4 regions of the Lacticaseibacillus salsurivasis genome follow, and region 4 is predicted to be linked to each of the others. Evidence: predicted binding sites of a transcription regulator. Region 4 holds the regulator's gene; each other region holds the start of a gene.
What was found. Region 4 encodes HrcA, which represses chaperone genes, less so after heat shock. Its sites were predicted from a motif close to TTAGCACTCNNNNNNNNNGAGTGCTAA; they were not measured.
Positions count from the first base shown of each region.

Region 1: AAA927_RS02575 (Hsp20/alpha crystallin family protein) is a predicted target of HrcA. The motif match lies at 2,068-2,094, and genes of this name have one in related genera.
Region 2: AAA927_RS04665 (ATP-dependent Clp protease ATP-binding subunit) is a predicted target of HrcA. The motif match lies at 2,102-2,128, and genes of this name have one in related genera.
Region 3: groES (co-chaperone GroES) is a predicted target of HrcA. The motif match lies at 2,694-2,720, and genes of this name have one in related genera.

Region 1 covers NZ_BTTP01000002.1:63,868-68,081, reverse strand. The annotation lists gene AAA927_RS02585 (hypothetical protein) at 1-902, opposite strand, end outside; gene AAA927_RS02580 (Hsp20/alpha crystallin family protein) at 1,066-1,491, opposite strand; gene AAA927_RS02575 (Hsp20/alpha crystallin family protein) at 1,604-1,990, opposite strand; gene AAA927_RS02570 (iron-sulfur cluster biosynthesis family protein) at 2,159-2,563, opposite strand; gene AAA927_RS02565 (S1C family serine protease) at 3,253-4,214, opposite strand, start outside.
Region 2 covers NZ_BTTP01000004.1:33,270-37,483, forward strand. The annotation lists gene AAA927_RS04665 (ATP-dependent Clp protease ATP-binding subunit) at 1-1,993, opposite strand, end outside; gene ykzS (protein YkzS) at 2,850-3,041, shown strand; gene AAA927_RS04675 (phosphocarrier protein HPr) at 3,150-3,416, shown strand; gene ptsP (phosphoenolpyruvate--protein phosphotransferase) at 3,416-4,214, shown strand, end outside.
Region 3 covers NZ_BTTP01000010.1:62,927-67,140, reverse strand. The annotation lists gene AAA927_RS08440 (redox-sensing transcriptional repressor Rex) at 1-82, shown strand, start outside; gene AAA927_RS08435 (hypothetical protein) at 179-709, opposite strand; gene AAA927_RS08430 (LCP family protein) at 778-1,854, opposite strand; gene AAA927_RS08425 (CPBP family intramembrane glutamic endopeptidase) at 1,952-2,581, opposite strand; gene groES (co-chaperone GroES) at 2,752-3,036, shown strand; gene groL (chaperonin GroEL) at 3,096-4,214, shown strand, end outside.
Region 4 covers NZ_BTTP01000008.1:50,335-54,548, forward strand. The annotation lists gene ribF (riboflavin biosynthesis protein RibF) at 1-443, shown strand, start outside; gene hemW (radical SAM family heme chaperone HemW) at 443-1,588, shown strand; gene hrcA (heat-inducible transcriptional repressor HrcA) at 1,731-2,774, shown strand; gene grpE (nucleotide exchange factor GrpE) at 2,795-3,361, shown strand; gene dnaK (molecular chaperone DnaK) at 3,405-4,214, shown strand, end outside.

The DNA.
Region 1 (4,214 bases), on a different contig from region 4:
TGGGCGTTGTTCGGGAAAATCCCGATGCACGCCAGGTCCACCGCCGCCAGCGTCAGCAGGCCCCGCAGGACATTCAGGCGCATGTTATGCGGATACTGCTCGGCCAAGCACACAAACAGGTAATCCACTAGGGTGATCATCACCAAAGCCGTCATCACCAACGTCAGATTGAATTGCCAGGCGTTGCGCGCCAACTGGGTCCCCAAAAAGCTCAGGTTATACTGCCACCAACGGCGACTACCATTAGACGCCATCGCAATCACGGCGCCGGAAATCACCACCACCGTCAGCAAAGTGGACAAGGTCGTGGCATTGAGCCGCAGCGCCATTTGCACCATAAAAATATTCGCTAACGACAAAAATACTAACAGCAGTACCAGCGCCGTGAACAGGTCGAAACTCGCGCCAGGGAACAAAGCCCCCAGCACCCAGGAACCCCCTAGCAGCAGCATGCCCAAAATCACCACAAAGGCGATCATGATCACGGGAAAATTCCGCCAGTACACCCGTTTGGAGAAGCGATTGTCTGGGTCATTGCGGGACTGAATGAAAAACCCAGCAAACAGCAAGGTCCCGCTAACCAGCCCCAACCCAATGGTAAAACTGGCCACCGACACATCCCCATCCAGCGGTATCATGTGCAGCCCTTGACTCAGCCAATAAATGAACGCCCCCAGCGCCGCAACGCCTGCCACCGCCAGCGGCCAAATAAAGCTCAGCCGCCCAGACCGCAGGCGCTCCACTCGCTCTGGTTGCATGATGATGCGATCATTTTTAATTAACAGTTGCATTGGGGTATCTGGTTTCACCCGCAACTGTGCATATACCCCTTCTGGCACGGTGACGGTCAAGCGCTCGGTCGCCGGTTGCGGCGGGATTTTTGCTTGCTCCGTTTCTTTCATGATGATTTTCACTCCTATATTTGATCTCTTTGCCTATAATACCGTAACCAGCCAGCAAAATTCGCCTTTCACGCAAAAAAGCCCCGCCTCAGACTGGGCAATCTGAAGCAGGACTCATTTTTTGGGAGGAGGAAATGGGTATCGATGATGAGAATAGTGGGGTCTATTCAATCTCGATGTGATGAGGATCTTGTTGCTGTTCGGTCAGCTTCGGCAAGGTAATGGTCAACACGCCGTTGTCGTAAGCCGCCTTGATGTTGTCTTCGTCAACGTTGGGCAACCGATAGCTACGGCTCATCGCGCCATAGCCACGTTCACTCATCAAGATGTTGCCTTTATCATCACTGTGATCGTTGAAGTCTTCCTTCTTCACACTGATGTTCAGCACGTTATCTTGGTAGTTGATGTGAATGTCGTCCTTCTTGATGCCAGGTACATCCACCTTAGCGACGTAATTCTTGTCGGTTTCTTTGATGTCCGTCTTCAACACCTTCGTATCAGGCATCATGCGGTCAAAGAACCGTGGAGCAAAGTGATCGAAAAAGGGATCATCCAACCAGTCATTCCGCGTCAACAAGTCATTTGCCATAACCAAAACTTCCTTTCTAAAATCTGAGCTAGTCGCGCTGATTGTTCTGCGCGTACTTCTTTGGAACAATTCAAGGCTAACAGGTCGCCATTTTGACATTCAAATAAAATGCTTAAGCAATTGGAATCTGATGGTCCGCTGCGGCCTGAGTCAACTTCGGCAGCGTGATGGTCAAAACCCCAGCCGTTAAATCGGCGGTAATGGCGTTAGCGGCCACGTTCGGCAACCGAAATGCCCGCTTCGTCGCCGCTTGAGGCCGCTCTTGAACCAAGTAATTGTGGTTATCAGCCGGGTCCGGCCGTTGTACCGATACCGTCAGTTGTTGATTTTGATAATTTAAATCAATTTGATCTTTAGTGGCCCCAGGAACATTCAGCCGCGCAATATAAGCATCGGCGGTTTCTTCAATATCCGTTGGTAGGTCACTGGTTGGGACCGCGTCCAGCCAATCAGAGAATGGATCAGCCAACCAGCGATCGCGCATAAGTTCATTTGCCATCATTGATGACTTCCTTTCATATCCAGCTCAACAAGGTTTCGTTCGTTCCTTGTTTACATAATGTATTATCGGTCGTTTTAGCACTCTTGTCAATAGAGTGCTAAAAATAAACTAAAAAAAACTGCTGCCCCGGTTGTGTTCCGGTGCAGCAGTGCTTTTAAGCGTCTGTTAGCAGATTTTGCCACCCAAGGCTTTCATTTCTTCACGCCGAGCTTGTTCTTCATCGCTGAGCGGCTGCGCCCGGTCTAAGGTCACCGCGCCGTCCAAAACGCCACTATCATCGCGCAGGTTCAGGGCCCCGTTGCGATAATCCAGGGTGAGGCCATGGCCCAGGTACATCGGCTCCAGACTACCAGTCGTGATGGTCAGATCGGCATCATTGGCCAAGGCGTCAGCATAGTCGTCATCGGCCACTTCACTGATCACCAGCTGGAACTTGTTGCCAATGGCACAGGTGCCGCCGAGCTTCGAGTACTTGCTACTACCGTCATCTAAGGCGAGGAACAGGTGCTCACTAGGTAAGACCTTCCCTGCTAAGTACGTCTTTGCTTCTGGCTTGATTGAGATTTCCATTTTGACTCACCCTTTCGTGGTTTTTAGGTTGTGCACAACCTTTCCAGCTCCTATATTACGGAGTTGCGGAGATAAAGTCAAGATTAACTTACTTTACGATAGTCAGTAAGGTGATCATACACACCCAAACACACGCTATCCCCAACAGTTATCCACACAGTTAAAAACTTGACCGCTAGTGATTGTGTTCACCTTCGTTTTTGACACCAGATTTCGTGTCGCGAAAAATCAAGTCAATTATTTTTGATTTCGAGTTATCCACACTAGCCAATAATTCAATTTCACGAACTACCCTGTCCAAAACCCTGTTCCAATAGGCCGTACAGGTGTTTGGTGAGCAAGAAAATTTTCTTATCCACAGGCCATCCACACCCTGTGCAAAAAACTATCCACGACGTACAATCCAAGTTATGAACACTATCCACAGACTTATCCACAGGCTAAGGGGTCAGTTGTCCCCACTCACAATTCACACTTGACAAAGTAATCCTGAACATTTCGGCGTGGCCACTGTCCAACATCTGGAATTTGACAGTAAAAAGCTCGCCGCATCATCGAATGCAACGGACTTTCCGAATGAGGGTAGCAGCATGGTGAATTCTACGTGGATTATTCAGAACCAACTGCTGGCAATGACAACAAAAAACGGAATGACCTTCACCGGATCATTCCGTTCCCATTATTGATCATTAATTTGAACTCGACGTGTCCAGCTGATCCGTGGTTTGACTCAACTTCACACTGACGGTCTTCTTCTCGCTACCGCGATAGTAGGTCAACTTGATGGTGTCCCCGACTGCGTGCTTGTAAAGCGCGGTGTGCAACGTCGCCACACTGGAGACGCTGGTGCCGTCAACGGCGACAATCACGTCGTAGCGCTTAAGCCCTGCTTGCTTGGCCACACTGGTGGAAGTAAAGCCTGCCACGACGATCCCTGAGGTGACACTTGATGGCACCTTCAACAAAGAGCTTTGCTGCGAGGCGGAAACCGAGGACAGATCCCGGGCTTCAATCCCTAAGGCTGGACGGACGACTTTCCCTTTTTCTACCAACTGGTTGATGATAGAAACGACTTCGTTACTTGGAATGGCAAAGCCCATCCCTTCAATCGTCGCTTCTGAGTTGCTGGTGCCGGACAGCTTCATCGAGTTAATCCCAATGACCTGCCCGGACAAGTTGATCAGCGGCCCACCAGAGTTCCCGGAGTTGATGGCGGCATCGGTTTGGATAACCGTTGCTTGGCCAGTGGTTTGGCCGGTGGTTTCATCGGTCACATCCACAGTCCGGCTGGTGGCGGAAATAATCCCTTGGGTCACTGAGGTTGCGTATTGCGAGCCCAGCGGCGACCCAATCGCCAGGACGGTTTGGCCAGCAGCAATCGAGCTGGAGTCACCGAAACTGGCGACTGTGGTGACCTTGCTGGCATCAATGGACAGGACCGCCAAGTCGGAAGTCGAATCCGTCCCGACTAATTTCGCGGTTACCTTGGTGCCATCAGACAAAATGACTTCCAGCGCATCGGAACCAGAGACCACGTGATTGTTCGTCACGATGTAGGCTTTACCGTCTTTCTTTTGGTAAATGACCCCGGAACCTTCACTGGCTTCTTCTAACTTACCTGAACTACTACTATTACTGGATGATGAGCCAC
Region 2 (4,214 bases), on a different contig from region 4:
TGATATTGGCGTTGGTGTCGGCAATCATCAAGCTGACAATCTTCATCAAATCTGCCTTATCCAAAGCCTTGAATTCGACAATATCATCGAAGCGGTTCAGGAATTCAGGTTTGAAGTAGTTGCCCAGCTGATTGAGCACGGACTTGGAAGTACCGTTAATCGAAGCACCAAACCCGACATTGGCTTCGGCGTCGGTGGAGCCGGCGTTGGAAGTCATGATGATGATGGTGTCTTTGAAGGAAACCGTGCGGCCTTGGCTATCCGTCAGGCGGCCGTCGTCCAGAATCTGCAAGAACATGTTCATCACATCAGGGTGGGCCTTTTCGATTTCATCCAGCAAGATCAAACTGTACGGATTGCGCCGCACTTGCTCGGTCAGCTGGCCGGCTTCTTCATAGCCGACATAGCCAGGAGGCGAACCGATGAGCTTAGACACGCTGAATTTTTCCATGTACTCCGACATGTCAAACCGGATCATCGCGTTCTCGGAACCAAATAGTTCTTTGGCCAGCTGCTTGGCCAGCTCGGTTTTACCCACGCCAGTTGGGCCAACGAACAGGAAGGAACCAATCGGCCGACCGGTCTTGTTGAAGCCAATCCGGTTGCGGCGAATGGCGCGAGCCACTTTTTCCACGGCCTGGTTTTGACCAATGACGTGGCTTTCCAGATCTGGCACCAAATTCTTCAGCTGCTGCTGTTCTTGCTCCTTGAGCTCGCCGACTGGGATATTCGTCATCTGTTCAACGATTTGTTCCATGTCTTTCTCGGTGACGGAAGGGGTATCGCTGGCGGCTTGCTTGGTGTCTGTTTGTTGCATTTTCTCCAGCTTAGACACTTGATCGCGGTAGAAAGCGGCCTTTTCGTAGTCTTCCTGCTTCAAGGCGTCTTGCTTTTGCTTTTCGGCTTCGTCGATTTTGGCCTGAATGGCTTTGGGATCAGCCACCGTGATGGTCAAATTCTTGCGGGAGCCGGCTTCATCGAGCAGGTCGATGGCCTTGTCCGGCAAATAGCGATCCTGGATGTAGCGATTGGACAAGTTCACTGCGGCTTCAATGGCATCATCGGTGTATTTCACATGGTGATACGCTTCGTAGCGCGGCTGGATGCCTTTGAGAATTTCAATGGTCTCTTCAGGACTCGGTTCTTCCACGGTGACCGGCTGCAGCCGCCGGGCGAGGGCAGAGTCTTTTTCGATTTGGCGATATTCATTGGAAGTCGTTGCACCCACCAGCTGCAGTTCGCCGCGGGCGAGGGCAGGCTTGAGCACGTTGCCGGCGTCCATGCCGCCTTCAGCGTTACCAGCGCCAACAATTTCGTGAATTTCGTCGATAAATAAGATGATATTCGGGTTCTTTTTCAGTTCATCAATCAGCTGTTGCATCCGCTGCTCGAACTGACCGCGGATCCCGGTGCCTTGCACCAGGGAGACCACGTCGAGTTGGACGACTTGGCGGTCTTGTAGTTTGGTTGGGACTTCACCGTTGGCAATCTTCAGGGCGAGTCCTTCAACCACGGCGGTTTTACCCACCCCAGCTTCCCCGATAAGCACGGGGTTATTCTTCGTGCGGCGGTTCAAAATCTCGATAACCCGGGCGATTTCACCATCACGGCCGATGACCGGATCGATTTCGCCATTCTTCGCTTTCGCCGTGAGGTTCACGCCGAATTGACCTAAGACGGAGTTGCCGCCTTGGCCGCCGCGACCATTGCCCCCGCGGCCGTTGCCATTACCATTGCCGCCGCGCCCGCTTTGGGTGGGTGGGGTTTGGTCTGGCTGGCCTTGGGCGCCATTAGCCATGGCGCGGAAGATGTCATCAAGGCTGTTGAAGCCGAACGGATCGTTACTTGCATTCGTTGGGTTCATATTGCCTCCTGCTTGTTGTTTAAGCTGCTGATAGCAGTTTTGGCATAGGTTGATTTCCTGGCGCTGACCATTGACGCTGGTATACAGGTGAATGGTGGCCGGGTTTTGATGGCAGTTTTCACAGAGCACCGTTGTTCACAACCTTTCTTCTTCGCTTCCTCTGCCGCTTTGCAGAGTGGTCAAGAATTTTGACCTTCTTTGACCTTGGCTTTAGTTTACACCCTTCAAACCAAAATGCAAGCACTCTCGACCATAGAGTGCTAATCTTTCTTACTTTTTGTTCGGAGGAGGGTGGCTGACGCGGGTGGCGCCGGCGGTGGGCTCCGCTTGGCGGGGGTGCTGGCAGTGCGGCCGGTCCGAGCCATAGTGCGGTCTCGGACCTAGTTTTGAAGCCGCAGTCGCTTCGCTCCGGTGCGTCTTCAAAACTGCCGCGATTAGCTCTGGAAAGCCCAGCGCAAAAAGCGCGCCGGTCTTTCTGTCGCTAATCGATTCACTGCCAGACCCTCACCAAGCTCCGCCCACCACCAGCGCCACCCGCTCGCGAACAGTAGAAGTTACATGCTGACTGTGCTGGGCCGCATCCTATCTTGCGACAATCGACATCTGACGAATATAAATGATAGGGAGGAATCTATAGAGCCATGGAGAACCAAAAGCGTAGTCGTTACCGTTTGCTAGCGGTTGTGGTCGTGGCGGCAGATGGATGGGTGGTCCAGCCGCGAAACAGTTAGCCCACGAGGTGACTGCGGAGCAGGCAGCTCCTGGGCTAACTGGGGGCAACGGGGAGACGACGCGGAGCGAAGCGATGGTCGGCTCCCCGTTGAGGCTGGAGACCGCTGTTTGGCTCCAGCCGACCCCGCAGCCGGACCACCCAACCCGGCGCTGCCTCGACCGCACCCGCGGCCCTTCAACATTTTTGCAGGTTGAATGACTAGTCATCCTGCCCCCTCTAGTCTAAAATAGTCTCCGGAGAGGGGGCAAGCGAATGGCACCTGATTACGTGCAAATGATGGACGATTTACGGGCTGGCAAGCTTGATGAGATCGAGATCACGCCAGAAACGTTCCTGGCTTTTCGTAGCGCCTGGACCAATTACCCAGCGCGCAAAGAAATCGTTGGCTCAGCTAAGCGTGAGGGCATCATTATTTATCACTACCAATCCGCAACGGATGAATAAAACCACAGCCACCACTTGCCGTGAAAACGGAATAATGGTAAGGTTTACAAGAAATAGAATGCCTCATTCTATTCGGCAAAAGTTTAAATACGAAGGAGCAGATTAGTCATGGAAAAACGCGAATTTAATGTTGTAGCAGAAACAGGGATCCACGCCCGTCCAGCCACCTTGCTGGTTCAGGCTGCAAGCAAGTTCAACTCAGATATCAACCTTGAATACAAGGGCAAGAGCGTTAACTTGAAGTCCATCATGGGCGTTATGAGCCTGGGTGTTGGCCAGGGTGCCGACGTTACGATTTCCGCAGAAGGCGCTGATGAAAAAGAAGCCATCGCTGCAATCGAAGAGACGATGAAAAAGGAAGGCCTGTCCAACTAATGACAAAAGAACTTAAAGGGATCGCGGCAAGTGATGGCGTCGCTACGGCGAAGGCATACCTCTTAGTGCAACCCGATTTGTCATTTTCAAAGTCCACGATTGATGATGCACAAAAGGAAATCGACCGGTTGCACACCGCCCTCGATCAAAGTAATTCGGAACTGGAGACCATCCGGGCTAAAGCGGCTGAGTCATTAGGGGAAGAAGAGGCGCAAGTCTTCGATGCCCACATGATGATTTTGGCTGACCCAGAGTTCACCGGGGCCATTGAAACTCAGATCAAAGACGACAGCGTTAACGCTGAATCAGCGTTGAAGTCCGTTTCCGACGGTTTTATCACGACCTTCGAGGCTATGACCGACAACCCATACATGCAAGAACGCGCAGCGGATATCCGCGACGTGTCCACGCGTGTGTTGGCACATTTGCTTGGTCGTTCGTTGCCGAACCCAGCGCTGATTGATTCAGAAGTCATTGTGGTTGCCCATGATTTGACCCCATCTGATACCGCTCAGCTGAATAAGAAATTCGTCAAGGCGTTCGTAACCGATATTGGTGGCCGGACTGCGCACAGCGCGATCATGGCTCGTTCTTTGGAAATTCCAGCTGTCGTTGGGACAGACGAAGTGACCAAGGATGTCACCAACGGCCAAACCTTGACCGTTAATGGCTTGACTGGTGAAGTCACCATCGACCCAAGCGCCGATCAAATCGCTGCTTCCGAAAAAGCCGCTAAGGATTATGCCGCCCAGAAGGCAGAATGGGCTCAGCTGAAGACAGCTAAGACCATCACTGCTG
Region 3 (4,214 bases), on a different contig from region 4:
CACTGAGCTGCAGACCCTGATTTACTTCCTGGATCACTACGGTCCAACCCTGAAAGATACCGACGAAGACGATATTGAATAAGTCAAAAAAACGGCCCGTTTAGCGGGTCGTTTTTGAATCCCGATGCCAACCAAGAGCCATTCCAATCGAGTTCGCCAAGGCTAGGCTGGTGGCCGGTTATCTCACAATAATCGCCCGTGGCTGGAATGATGAGTGCTTAAAAGCGGGAAAGATAAGCCAAGTTTTGACCGTGACGGGGGTGCCAATCGCCAAATTCGCTGGTCGTGGTTCGGCCGGTTGCTCCAAACTGAACACTTTGCCTGTCATATGCGCCTCGGTTAGTTTGACCGTGATCGTTGAGAAATCGTTGCCCGTGACGACGCCATCAAAGCTCGTCAGTGTCAGGGTAAGTATCAGGGTCAGCGCGAGGGTTAATATGACCCCAACGAAACCTGTCGCTTTCGCTAGTCGGGGCCGAAACAAGGTGAGGCTGAGAAAGAACAGCAGCAACGAGCCGGCTAGTGCCACAAAGGCCGCCGTGCCCAGCCTTGGTGCCCATTGAAAAGTCATAATCTGCTCACTTGAGGTGATATCCGGGGTCGGAAAAGGCAAAGGAATGACCGTGAGTAAGGTCAAGCCCAGTAAAACCAGCGAGGTCACTGCTGTGATAATCGATAGCATTTTCCGTTGGGCTTGCAGTCGTGCCATGGTTACTCCTTTTAATCTAGGGGGTCGTGCGTGATGACAAAAAAGCCCGCACACTGGCGGGCTTAGCCTTATAGATCCGGATTATATAGCACGTAGGTTTGCGCCGCGGCATTATCAAAATTGAAATTGGTATTGGCATTGTTTTCGCGGACGTTCTGGTTGGTCAAGGTTTCGGTCTGTAGACCCAGCGCCGTGCGCAGCAGGTCGGAAACCCGCTGCAGTTCGGTGGTCGATGGGATCTGGTAAGACGAAGGCCCAGGGTAAACCCAAGCGTCATGTCCTTGCAGGGTGGTGGAGGTAATCTTCTTGGCCGCACTGCGATAATTCGTGGCCAGCGCCATCATGTCGTTAAAGGACAAGTTGGTGCGCATGTTGCTCGAGACGGTCTTCAGCAGCTTATCGAAGTTCTTCAAGGTGTCGGTGGACAGGGCTTTTTTGACAATGGCCTTGATCACTTGTTGCTGGCGTTCTTGACGGCCGTAGTCACCTTTAGGGTCTTGATGACGCATGCGGGCGTATGCCAAGGCTTCGGCGCCATTCAGGTGCATCTTGCCTTTGGTGAACTTGTAATTGCCGACTTTCGGGTCCGACCAGGAGAACGCGACATTGACGTCAACCCCGCCCACGGCATCAACGATTTTTTCCAAGGCGCCCATATTGACGGTTAAGTAATACTTGATCGGCACGTTGACCAGGCTACTGCTGGTGTTCACCGCCATTTTGGAGCCGCCGATTTCGTAAGCAGCATTGATTTTCTGCATGTTGAACGACTTGGTGCCGATCATCTTCGCTGCGGTATCGCGAGGGATGGAAACCATGGTCGTGGTCTTCTTCTTGGGATTGACGACAGCCACAATCATCGTGTCGGAGCGGCCAGTTTCGCTGCGGCCCAAGGCACCGGTATCCACACCCAGTAGCAAAATCGCAAAGGGCTTCTTGGCCTTAATGGTCGCTGCCACTTGACTTTGGTCGCCATCTTCGGTGCCGATGCCATGGTAAGTGGAATCAACGGCATACTTGGCTTGGGAATAGAGCCGCAGTCCATAAGCCCCAACGCCCACTAACAGCGTAGTGATGACAAGCAACAAGATTTTGAGTAAGGGCCGACGGGGGCGATTGCTCCGGCGGTTAACGCGACTATCCATAAGGGTCCTCGGCTTTCGTTTTTTTCTATTGTAGAAATATTTTGATGAAACGCACTAATTTGCTCGTGAATTTAAAGCAGGCTTAATGATTGCAGGGTTAATGGACGAACGCGTACCCTAGGGTCAAGGTCAGCATGCCGATATGGGCAATCAGCGGAGTTTCGACGCTGCCGGTTTGGCGATACAAGTAGGCATAGGCGATGCCGACCAATGTGGCGGTGAGCCAATGCGCCGGGTCGGTGGCTAAGGCAAACAGTAGGCCAGACAGCAGTGCGGCGCCGAATGTGCCGATGACGCCGGCCAAATTGCCAAAAATCACGCGGCGAAAGGCCAATTCTTCCAGCAGTGGCCAAATGACAATCAGCACCAACGCATAAAGCGGCAAGGTGTGCAGCGTGGTGGTGGCCTGAGCTAACGTCGGCGCGGCGGTGTGAAACAGCAAGTTCTCCAGCCAAGTGCCGAACAGTTGAATCACCAGCACAACGGCAATGCCCGTCACCCCCCAGACGACGCGACTTTGGGCGCTGGCCACACCTGGGGTTTCAATGGCATTAGCAACCACCAGCTGCCGGTCGCAGCGCCAAGCCCAAATCGCCGCCACGAGGCCGAGGCCGATAATCAGCCACAGCCCAGCTTGGCCTGGCAGAAAGGCGAGGGCTAACTGCGATAACACTAGCAGCCCCACGTAGAGGCCGAGGATTTGTGCAGCATGTTTTTTCAGTGACAAGAAAGGTGCCTCCTTCAATGATGCTGTGTGAGCCGTTCTTTTCACCAAGTATAACAGAGTGGGGTAAAAGGGTTGCATTCGCAACCGAAACTGGTTATAGTATCTATTGTAGTTAGCACTTAAGACATAAGAGTGCTAAAACAAACTTAAACATGTATGGAGGGATCGCTTTGTTAAAACCATTAGGAGATCGCGTGATCGTCAAAGTCGTTGAAGACGAGGAAGAAACCGTTGGCGGTATCGTCCTGGCCAACAACGCTAAGCAAAAGCCACAACAAGGTAAGATTGTGGCCGTTGGCGAAGGCGGCGTTACACCAGAAGGCAAGCGGCTGCCACTGAGCGTCAAGGAAGGCGACACGATCCTGTACGATAAGTATGCCGGCTCCGAAGTGAAGTACGAAGGTGACGATTACTTGGTCCTGCACGAAAAGGACATCATGGCCATCGTTGAGTAAGCAAGAACCTTTGCTCCTGCTAGTCATTAACTAAACTATATATGAGGTGAAAGACACAAATGGCAAAAGAAATTAAGTTTGGTGAAGATGCCCGCCGCTCCATGCTGGAAGGCGTCGACAAGTTAGCAAATACCGTTAAAACCACTCTTGGGCCTAAAGGTCGCAACGTGGTTTTGGACAAGTCTTACGGTGCTCCAGAAATCACTAACGATGGTGTGACCATCGCCAAGAGCATCGAATTAGAAGACCACTACGAAAACATGGGTGCCAAGTTGGTCGCCGAAGTCGCAACCAAGACCAACGACATCGCCGGTGATGGGACTACCACCGCGACGGTTTTGGCCCAAGCCATCATTCGTGAAGGTCTGAAGAACGTGACCGCCGGTGCTAACCCCGTTGGCATCCGCAAAGGAATCGAAGAAGCAACGAAGACTGCGGTTGATGAATTGCACAAGATTTCCCACAAGGTCAACGGCAAGAAGGAAATCGCGCAGGTTGCTTCCGTTTCTTCTTCCAGTCCAGAAGTCGGCGATTTGATTGCTGACGCGATGGAAAAAGTCGGTCACGACGGCGTTATCACCCTTGAAGAAGGCAAAGGGATTCAAACTGAGCTTTCCGTTGTTGAAGGGATGCAGTTCGATCGCGGCTACCTGTCCCAGTACATGGTGACTGATAACGACAAGATGGAAGCTGACCTCGACAATCCTTACATCTTGATCACTGACAAGAAGATCTCCAACATCCAAGACATCCTGCCTTTGCTGCAAGAAATCGTGCAACAAGGTAAGGCCCTCCTGATTATTGCTGACGACGTTGATGGTGAAGCTTTGCCAACCTTGGTCCTCAACAAGATTCGTGGGACCTTCAATGTCGTTGCCGTTAAGGCCCCTGGCTTCGGCGACCGCCGCAAGGCTCAGCTGGAAGACATCGCTGCCTTGACTGGCGCCACTGTCATCACTGGCGACTTGGGTCTGGACCTGAAGGACACCAAGATCGACCAGCTTGGCCAAGCCGGCAAGGTGACGGTAACCAAGGACAACACCACGATTGTTGAAGGCGCTGGCGACAAGGATGCCATTGCTGAACGCGTAGCCACCATCCGCAAGCAAATCGACGAAACCACCTCTGACTTTGACAAGGAAAAGCTGCAGGAACGTTTGGCTAAGTTGGCCGGCGGT
Region 4 (4,214 bases):
CCACTCGCATTCGCCAGGCCTTGGATACCGGCGACATCACCCTAGCCAATCATTTGCTGGGTTATCGCTACCAAACGACTGGCAAGGTCATCCATGGCGAGGCGCGCGGGCGCACGTTGGGTTATCCCACGGCTAACATTGACACCCCGGCCGCCGAGCGCTTGCCAGGCATTGGCATTTACGTGGTGCGGCTACAGGTGAAGGGGCAGTGGTACGGCGGCATGGCATCAGTCGGGCGTAATGTCACGTTTGGCGCCGATCGGCCCATCACGCTGGAAATCAACTTGTTTGATTTCAACCAAGATATTTACGGTGAGCCGGTGGTGGTCGAATGGTGGCGCTACTTGCGCGGTGAAGTGAAGTTTGATGGCGCGCAAGGGTTGATTGATCAGCTGGCCCAAGACGAACAGCACGCGCGCAGCACGCTGAAGGAGCAGGCATAATGGCAGGCGCTTATATCCATATTCCTTTTTGTTCGCATATTTGTTACTACTGCGACTTCAATAAGGTCTTCATTGAAGGCCAGCCGGTCGATGACTATGTCGACATGCTGATTCGGGAAATGAATCTGGTGATGGCCAGTCACCGCGATGAACGCATTGAAACCGTCTATGTCGGCGGTGGGACCCCGACGACACTGACGCCAGCGCAATTGGAGCGGTTAATTACCGGGATTCGCGAGGCGCTACACTTTGACGATGGCGAGTTTACCTTTGAGGCCAATCCCAATGACTTATTGACGACGGAAAAGTTGCAGGTGCTGCACGACAATGGCGTCAATCGGCTATCGATTGGGGTGCAATCCTTCAATGATGACATTCTTAAGCGCATTGGCCGCACTCACCGCGCTGCGGATGTCTACCAGGCCATTGCCAACGCCCACAAAGTTGGCTTTGAAAATCTCTCCATCGATCTGATTTTCCGCCTGCCGCAGCAAACCCGCGAAGACTTTCTCGCGAGTTTGCATCAGGCTCTAGATTTGGAGCTGCCGCATTACTCGACGTACTCGCTCATTTTGGAGCGCAAAACGATTTTCTACAACTTGATGCGCAAAGGACGACTGCAGCTGCCTAACCAAGATACTGAAGCAGATATGTATCAAGATGCCATTGATTTGATGGCCACGCACGGCTTGGCCCAATATGAGATTTCGAACTTTGCCAAACCAGGCTACCAGTGTCAGCATAATCTGCTGTACTGGCGCAATGACCATTACTTCGGGTTCGGAGCAGGCGCGTTCGGCTATGTGGGCCGCGATCGGTACCACAACTTTGGTCCCATTCAGCAATATCTGGCGCCGCTGCATGACCACAAGGTGCCGGTGATTGAACATCACTTGGTCCCACTGGAAGAGCAAGTTGAGGAAGAAATGTTCCTCGGCCTCCGCACCCGCGAAGGCGTGTCGCGCCAGCGCTTTGCCGACCGCTACCATATGAGCGTGGAGGCGGTGTATGGCGAGCTATTGGATCAGCTGGTTGCTCAGCAGCTCCTAGAAGTGGATGACCAGCGCATTCGGCTCACTAACAAGGGCCAGTTTTTAGGCAATGAAGTCTTTCAGCAGTTTCTGCTGGATGATCAGTTGGTATGATGAATCGGCCTCCGTCTTGGGGCCGATTTTTGGCTTAACGGCAAGGAATTAGCAGGCAGAGGTTGACTTTGCTAAGCGTGGTTGCTATATTATGTAGTGTACTTAGCACTCAAACAGTATCAGTGCTAAAAGAGGTGGGATTATGTTGACGAAACGCCAACTGCTCGTCTTGAAGGAGATCATTCGGTCATTCACTGAAAGTGGCCAACCGGTCGGCTCCAAGACGCTGATGGCTGAACTGCCGATTCACGTCAGTTCAGCGACAATACGAAATGATATGGCGGCACTCGAAGAGCAAGGCCTGATCAAAAAAACGCATAGCAGCTCTGGCCGGGTCCCATCGACCAAGGGTTATCGCTTCTACTTGGATAACCTAGTTGAACCGACGGCGGTTTCGGCCAATGAGATTGCGGCGATTCAACAAGGTTTCGGCGGTCATTTTTACAAAATCGACGAAATCGTGGCGCAAAGTGCGCGGATTTTGTCTAACTTGACTAGCTACACGGCGATCACCCTTGGGCCTGAGGTCACCAACCTCAAGTTAACCGGGTTTCGGATGGTGCCATTGGGCAATCATCAGGTGATGGCGATTCTGGTCACTTCCAACGGCAGTGTTGAAAGCCAGTTGTTCACCTTGCCGCCGGAAGTTGATTCCGATGGTGTCGAGAAGGCCATTCGTATCATCAATGACGAATTGGTCGGCTTGAGTCTCGGTGAAGTGGCCCAGAAGCTGCAAACTGAGGTGCCCGCGGTACTGTTCAAGTACATGACCTCGCCTGATGGCTTCCTGGATATCTTCGGGAACGTCCTCAAAAAAGCCGCGGCTGAACGCTTTTACGTCGGCGGCCGGTTGAATTTGATGGATTACCTAGGCGATAACGACGTGGATCAGCTCAAGCACCTGCTGGCCATGATGGATTCCGAGCAGGGCAACGTCAATGCCTTGCTGGGGCCGCTCCATGACTCGCACATCAAGGTCAAGCTGGGTTCAGAGCTGACGCCAGATGTGCTGGCAAACTTAAGCCTGCTGACGGCGAACTACTCTGTCGGCGAGCATGGGACCGGGATGATTGCCTTGATTGGCCCGACCCAAATGCCATATTCTAAGATGATCGGACTACTGGATGCCTTCCGTGAGGAGCTGGCAAAACGCTTGACCGATTATTACTCGCATTTTGATCAGTAAAACGGTAAGGGAGGCACGACATGACTGAGAAGAAGAAGGCCGAGCAGCCAAAAGCTGAGCCGGCCAAACAGCCATCGTTGAAAGAAGAAATCGCCGCGGAAATGACCGCCGATTTGGATGCTGAAATCAAAGACGAAAAAGTCGATGTGAAGGCACTGCAAAAAGAGCGCGATGAGCTCGAAGACAAATACCTGCGGGCCGCGGCAGAAATCAACAACATGAACAAGCGCTTCAACAAAGAGCGCGAGGCCGCCGCTAAGTATGACGGGCAAAAGCTCGCCAAGGCGGTGCTGCCGGTGCTGGATAATCTGGAGCGCGCCTTAACGGCCGACGTGAAAGAGGACAGCGCGGTGTCTTTGAAGCAAGGGGTCGAAATGGTTTACAATCATCTTGAGGCGGCGCTGAAAGAAAATGGCGTCACCGAAATCGACACCAAGGGCCATTTTGACCCGACCTTGCATCAAGCGGTGCAAACTGTGCCGGCGGATGATGACCATCCCAAAGACACTGTGGTGCAGGTCCTGCAGCGTGGTTACATGCTGAAGGATCGCGTGCTGCGGCCAGCGATGGTTGTTGTCGCAAATTAGTCAACTCAATTTTTAAAAACTGAATTAAGAAGGGGATTTAACTATGAGTAAAGTTATCGGCATTGACTTAGGGACCACCAACTCTGCGGTTGCGGTGCTTGAAGGCGGCCAACCAAAGATTATCACCAACCCAGAAGGCAACCGCACCACGCCATCTGTTGTCGCGTTTAAAGACGGCGAAATCCAAGTCGGTGAAGTCGCTAAGCGTCAAGCCATCACCAACCCAGATACCATTACCTCCATCAAGCGTCACATGGGGGAAGCCGGCTACAAAGTGAAGGTCGGCGATAAGGAATACACCCCGCAAGAAATCTCTGCGATGATCTTGCAATACATGAAGAAGTTCTCTGAAGACTACCTGGGCGAAGAAGTGACAGATGCGGTCATCACGGTGCCTGCTTACTTTAACGATTCACAGCGGCAGGCGACCAAGGATGCTGGTAAGATTGCCGGCCTGAACGTTTCCCGGATTGTTAACGAACCAACCGCCTCTGCTTTGGCCTATGGTTTGGACAAAGGCGACAAGGATGAAAAAGTCCTGGTTTACGACCTTGGTGGTGGGACGTTTGATGTCTCCATCCTTCAGTTAGGCGACGGCGTGTTCGAAGTGCTGTCCACGAACGGCGATACGCACCTGGGCGGTGATGATTTTGATAACAAGATCATCGACTGGTTGGTTGCTGAATTCAAGAAGGACAACAACATCGACCTGAGCCAAGACAAGATGGCCATGCAGCGCCTGAAGGATGCCGCTGAAAAGGCGAAGAAGGACCTGTCTGGCGTTTCCCAGACTCAGATTTCCTTGCCATTTATCTCCGCCGGTGCCAATGGCCCACTGCACTTGGAACGCACG